One region of the Klebsiella sp. PK01 genome, then DNA from elsewhere that is predicted to be linked to it. Evidence: predicted binding sites of a transcription regulator. Region 1 holds the regulator's gene; the other holds the start of a gene.

Region 1 (3,339 bases):
TCAAAGTGCCGGAGACTGAACGGTCGGCAAACTTACCGCCCAGATAGTTGCCAAGCGAGAAACCGACGCCGATTAATACCAGCATGGCGGTAACAAACAGCGGTGAAGCGTTGGTGATGGTATGCAGTACCGGAGAAATGTAGGTATACAGCGTGAACATTGCCCCGGCGCCCAGCACGGTGGTCAACAGCGCAGAGAGTACCTGAGGCCGCATTAATACCGACAGCTCGCGCTTCACGTTCGGACGCTCGCCGGCGCTACCTTTCGGCAGGGAGAACCACAGGCTTACCATCGCAATTAACCCCAGACCCGCCGTGGCCAGGAACGACATTCGCCAGCCGATGGTTTCACCAAGCCAGGTGGCAGCCGGTACGCCGCCGATATTGGCAATGGTCAGCCCCATAAACATGGTCGCAACCGCGCTGGCCTGTTTGTGTTTTGGCACCACGCTTGCGGCAACGACCGAGCCAAGGCCAAAGAACGCGCCATGATTGAGGCTGGTGATAATGCGCGACAGCAGTAGCGTCGTGTAATCCGGCGCAATAGAAGAGAGCACGTTGCCGAGGGTGAAGATCCCCATCAGGAAGATCAATGCATTGCGGCGAGCGCGATGCGACAGCAGTAACGTCATTAACGGCGCGCCGACCATCACGCCAATGGCATAGGCGCTAATCAGCATCCCCGCGGCCGGAATAGAAACATCTACGCCTTTGGCGATAACCGGCAGTAATCCCATCGGGGAAAACTCAGTGGTACCGATACCAAAGGCACCGATCGCCAACGCGAGTAAGGGAAAGTTGATTTTCATTCAGAGACTCCATCAGGCCGATTCAGGACACGGCATTACATCAGAAGCCAAAAGCATGACATCAATCACAGAAAAACAGAAGTAAACGAAATGACAAAAGATTTTTGCAGATCTGCTAATAATGGCGGGATAGGAGGGGAAGCCCCCTCCCTGCTGGAATCAGTGCAGTACCGCGGTCAACGCGGCGGCGACGATCAGACCCAGAACAATAACCGTCGTTGTCAGCGAAAACTTTAAATTTGTGTCCATCAATTTTCTCCCCTGATTATCCCCACATAGAAAGTGAGCTTGCTCATTTTTGCACAAAAATATGCAAAAATCTTCCCGGATTTAGAGTGATGCACATTTTTGCTCTTCCCCTTTGCCGCGAGATAGGACAAAATCCCACGCTAATTTGAAAGCGTATCGGCCATTGACCCCTTCCTGTCGTTCTGTGTCGTTTTCCCAGGTGTTGCAATGTTGATCATTGTATACAGGGTGTGTATAGGCAAACGTTTACGTATCGATAATCAGACGATCAGGTCAAGGTCTGGAGTGAGAAGTAATGGCAACTATTAAAGATGTAGCGAAACGCGCAAACGTTTCCACTACAACTGTATCACATGTGATTAACAAAACCCGTTTCGTGGCGGAAGAGACGCGCAATGCGGTGTGGGCGGCAATTAAAGAACTCCACTATTCGCCAAGCGCCGTGGCTCGCAGCCTGAAAGTCAATCACACTAAATCGATCGGTCTGCTGGCCACCAGCAGCGAAGCGGCCTATTTCGCTGAAATTATCGAATCCGTAGAAAAAAGCTGCTTCCAGAAAGGCTATACCCTGATTCTGGGCAACGCCTGGAACGATCCGGAAAAACAGCGCGCCTACTTGTCTATGATGGCGCAAAAGCGCGTTGACGGCCTGCTGGTGATGTGTTCCGAGTACCCGGAGTCCGTACTCAGTATGCTCGAAGAGTATCGTCATATCCCGATGGTGGTGATGGACTGGGGTGAAGCCAAAGCGGACTTTACCGACTCGGTTATCGATAATGCCTTTGAAGGCGGCTATATCGCCGGCCGTTACCTGATTGAACGCGGCCATCGTGAAATTGGCGTTATTCCGGGCCCGCTTGAGCGTAACACCGGTGCCGGACGCCTGGCAGGCTTCATGCAGGCAATGAAAGAAGCGCATATCAATGTGCCGGAAAACTGGATTGTTCAGGGCGACTTTGAACCGGAATCCGGCTACCGCGCCATGCAGCAGATCCTCAATCAGCAGCACCGCCCAACCGCCGTGTTCTGCGGCGGCGACATCATGGCGATGGGCGCTATCTGCGCCGCCGACGAAATGGGCCTGCGCGTACCGCAGGACATTTCGCTGATCGGCTATGATAACGTGCGTAACGCCCGCTACTTCAGCCCGGCGCTGACCACTATACATCAGCCAAAGGACTCGCTCGGGGAAGCGGCATTCAATATGCTGCTCGATCGCATTGTTAATAAACGTGAAGAGTCGCAGTCCATTGAGGTACATCCGCGTCTTATCGAGCGCCGCTCGGTTGCCGACGGCCCGTTCGTCGATTATCGCCGCTAACGCCCTCCCCCCGGCGCCGGTTATTCCGGCGCCCGCAACCACTCCCGATTCAACGTTTCGCTGTCGCCAAGATAGTCAAGTAGCCAGCTCAAAGCGGGTGAGGCATCGCTTTGTTGCCAGGTCAGGCAGCAGGCGGCATCCGGGAATGGGTTTTCCAGCGTTAAGGCCGTCCACTCCCCGCTATCAATATGCGGGCGGGCAAAGTGGCCTGGCACCATCCCGACGCACAATCCTGCTGAAAGACAGGTGGCTGAAGATTCCCAATCCGGCACCACCACCCGCTTCTGGTTATCCAGCAGCCAGGTTGTGCGCTTCGGCAGCGAGCGTGAGGTATCTTCGCGCACCAGTGACGGCCAGTTGCGCAACACGTCATCGCTGAGCGGCCCTTCCATCTGCGCCAGCGGATGGCTGCTGGCGACGACACAATGCCAGTTCAGCATCCCCATATCGCGGAAAGCGTAACGCCCGCCCACCGGAATCGAACGCGTCGCGCCAATAGCTAATTCTACCCGCCCATCGGCTAACGCATCCCAGACGCCGTTGAAAACTTCCTGAAAAACGATCAGTTCGACATCGCTAAAATGGCGATAAAAATCAACAATCATCTGGCGCATCCGCGCCGGTTTAACGATATCGTCCACCGCAATCGACAGCTGGCCACGCCAGCCGTTAGCAATCTGCTGGCACTGCTGGCGGGTGATCTGCATTTTTTTGATAACAGAACGTCCTTCCTGCAAAAACCAGTGCCCGGCGGGGGTCAATTCAACATCACGATGGCGACGTTCAAAAAGCGGAACCGCAAGCCACTCCTCCAGTTGTCGCACCGTATAGCTCACCGCCGAAGGTACGCGGTGCAACTCCTGCGCCGCGGCGCTGAAACTCCCGTTACGCGCCACAGCATCAACCACTTCTAAGGAATATTCAGACCACATATTCTGCCTGCAAAATTTTTGAATGCATG
Region 2 (3,339 bases), on a different contig from region 1:
TGAGTGGCAAGGGCAACAGTTTACCGGCAATAACCAGCAGGTACTGCTGGAGCAACTGGAACAACAGGGTATTCGTATCCCTTATTCCTGCCGCGCCGGGATCTGCGGCAGCTGTCGTATCCGCCTCGAAGAGGGAGAAGTGAGTCCGTTAAAGAAAAATGCGGTCGCCGCGGATGGCACCATTTTATGCTGCAGCTGCGTACCGAAAACCGCGCTGCGCCTGGCGCCTTAAACCGCCTGTCCGAGGCTGTAGCTGGCCGCGCTCTGCGCCGGCTGCAGCCTGTCATTCATAATTTTTATCACATCGCCTAACTGCATCACCCGGCCAGCCAGAGTTAGTCCAGGCTGCGCCAGCAGGCAAAGCGTGGCGTTTTCACCCGGTTCGACCACCAGCAAATTGACCTGCTCGCCGGTATCGCTGATCCACACGCTGGCAGCGTCGCCGCTGGCGGGTTGCCAGTTCTGCTGATGCGTGGTGAAATGCCAGCTCTTCGGCATCTGCGGTTTTAGAAAACGGATCGCGGTTAAGGCATTTAATACTAATTCGGCACGCTGCTCTTTGTTTAATTCAATTTCGCGGCATTTTTCTTCAAAAGAAAAATAAAGCGCCGCGTCATCGACGCAGAATCCCGACGGTGCGAAAGCGTCAGGCGTTAACATGCGCCGGGCAAAACGTGAGCGAAATAACATACCATTGGCCAGATCGAGCATCATGCGGTCATGCTCTTCGTCGTAATACCAACGCCAGTTATCGTCAGGTTTAATCCGCATTTCTACCCCCGTCCTCTTCCACTTCCTTCTGCAAAGCAATGGCATCCTGCTACAGAATAATTTCTAAAATTAAGAAAAGACTAAAATGTCTAAATAAGCAACAATGAAGGAATATAAAACAACCAGGGCCGGAAATAAAGCCCTGGGGAAGATTCAGAGACGGAAAAGATTAGATGTGTGTAACAATTTCTTTAATCAGCGGCGGGCCTTTAAAAATAAACCCGGAATAAATCTGCACCAGCGTGGCGCCAGCAGCCAGCTTTTCACGAGCGGCAATCACCGAGTCAATACCGCCAACTCCGATAATTGGCAAACGACCATTTAATTCCGTCGCCAGCATACGAATAATTTCGGTGCTTTTTAATTGTAATGGACGACCACTCAACCCACCGGTTTCATCACAATGCTTCATCCCCTGGACCAGTGAACGATCGAGGGTGGTATTGGTAGCAATGACGCCATCAATATTATGGCGAACTAAGCTGTCGGCCACCTGGATCAATTCCTCGACGGAAAGATCCGGGGCGATCTTCACCGCCACAGGAACATATTTTTGATGTTTCTGTTGAAGTTCGAGCTGCTTATTTTTAATACCGCCGAGTAAATCATCCAGCGCTTCACCATATTGTAGAGTACGTAGCCCTGGGGTATTCGGCGAGGAGATATTAATGGCGATATATCCAGCGTATGGATAGACTTTTTCCATACAAATCAGATAATCATCTTTACCCTGCTCAACCGGGGTATCTTTATTTTTACCGATATTAATCCCCAGTACGCCGTCAAAATGCGCTTTTTTCACATTCTCGACCAGGTTATCAACACCGTGGTTATTAAAGCCCATGCGGTTGATCAAACCTTCGGCATCGACGAGACGGAAGATCCTCGGCTTGTCATTGCCCGGCTGTGGACGCGGGGTTACGGTACCAATTTCAATTGAGCCGAAGCCCATCGCACCGAGCGCATCAATGCACTCGCCGTTTTTATCAAGCCCGGCCGCCAGCCCCAGCGGATTCTTGAAAGTGAGCCCCATGCAGGTAACGGGTTTCGACGGTACTTTTTGCCGAACCAGTATTTCCAGCGGCGTGCCGGTTACGCGGCGTAATTGTTGGAAGGTTACTTCATGAGCGCGCTCAGGATCGAGCTGAAAAAGAGCTTTACGAACGAAGGGATAGTACATGAACTCTCCTGGATTCCCGGTGTGCAAACCGGGGGCGTATTATGTTCGATCCGCGCCCGAAAGGGAATTGACCTGCGACAAAAAATCACGTGTCCAACGCAAACGTTTACTTCTCTACCGCCTGTTATGCGCATTTTGGCAATTTAACGCCGGAAAAATCATTTAGGGAAATAAACGCCCTCTGTCACACTGCCATAAAATGTTATCAATTATAGATAAATGCAAACATTTGGTTATAAGGAGAGAGTATGCGCGTTATTACACTCGCGGGCAGTCCCCGCTACCCTTCTCGCTCAAGCGCATTGCTGGAGTACACCAGAGAGAAACTTGCCGCAGCCGACATCGAAGTCTATCACTGGCATTTACAGAATTTTGATCCCGAAGATCTGCTTTACGCCCGCTTCGATAACCCCGCTCTGCATACCTTAAATGAACAACTGGCCGGCGCCGATGGCCTGATTATCGCCACCCCCGTCTATAAAGCCTCTTTTTCCGGCGCGCTGAAGACGCTGCTCGACCTGCTGCCGGAACGCGCTCTGGAAGGCAAAATTGTCCTGCCGCTGGCGACAGGCGGCACCATCGCCCATATGCTGGCGGTCGATTACGCTCTGAAACCGGTGCTTAATGCCCTGAAAGCGCAGGAAATCTTACATGGCGTTTTCGCCGATGATAGCCAGGTCACCGATTATCAACACAAGCCGCAGTTCACACCGAATCTGCAAAACCGTCTCGACCAGGCGCTGGAGACCTTCTGGCAGGCGCTGAATCGGCGCAACAGCCGTATCTCCGGACTAAAGACATTACAGGGGGTTGAGCATGCTTAATCCTCTGCGTGCCCTGACCCTCGGCGGGCTACTCATGCTTTCCTTTATTACGCATGCGGCCCCGCAGGCGCCGGAAGCGTTACGCATCGGCTACCAGAAAGGCAGCGTCAGTATGGTGCTGGCGAAGAGCCATCAACTGCTGGAGCAGCGCTATCCGCAAACGAAGATTTCATGGGTCGAGTTTCCCGCCGGACCGCAAATGCTGGAAGCGCTGAACGTCGGCAGTATTGATATCGGCAGTACTGGCGATATTCCACCGATTTTCGCTCAGGCTGCCGGCGCCGATCTGGTCTATATCGGCGCGGAACCTGCGAAACCGAAAGCGGAAGTGATTCTGGTCGCCGATAACAGCCCAATCAAAAGCGTGGCAGAACTGAAAGGACGTAAGGTGGCGTTCCAGAAGGGCTCCAGCTCGCACAATCTGCTGCTGCGCGCTCTGCAGCAGGCAGGCCTGAAATTCAGCGATATCCAGCCGGTATATCTTGCCCCCGCCGATGCCCGCGCCGCATTTCAGCAGGGTAATGTCGACGCCTGGGCTATCTGGGATCCCTATTACTCTGCGGC

What was found. Region 1 encodes PurR, which represses purine synthesis genes. Its sites were predicted from a motif close to CANGCAAACGTTTGCNTG; they were not measured.
Region 2: a site for PurR is predicted at 2,047-2,064, ahead of pyrD (quinone-dependent dihydroorotate dehydrogenase). Genes of this name have one in related genera too.

What each region holds. Positions count from the first base shown of each region.
Region 1 covers NZ_JBYEZM010000001.1:708,617-711,955, forward strand. Annotated here, with positions in the region: gene AC22LX_RS03440 (MFS transporter) at 1-808, opposite strand, end outside; gene cydH (cytochrome bd-I oxidase subunit CydH) at 968-1,057, opposite strand; gene purR (HTH-type transcriptional repressor PurR) at 1,353-2,378, shown strand; gene punR (DNA-binding transcriptional activator PunR) at 2,399-3,310, opposite strand.
Region 2 covers NZ_JBYEZM010000007.1:53,702-57,040, forward strand. Annotated here, with positions in the region: gene AC22LX_RS20575 (YcbX family protein) at 1-232, shown strand, start outside; gene zapC (cell division protein ZapC) at 229-771, opposite strand; gene pyrD (quinone-dependent dihydroorotate dehydrogenase) at 941-1,951, opposite strand; gene ssuE (NADPH-dependent FMN reductase) at 2,200-2,775, shown strand; gene AC22LX_RS20595 (sulfonate ABC transporter substrate-binding protein) at 2,768-3,339, shown strand, end outside.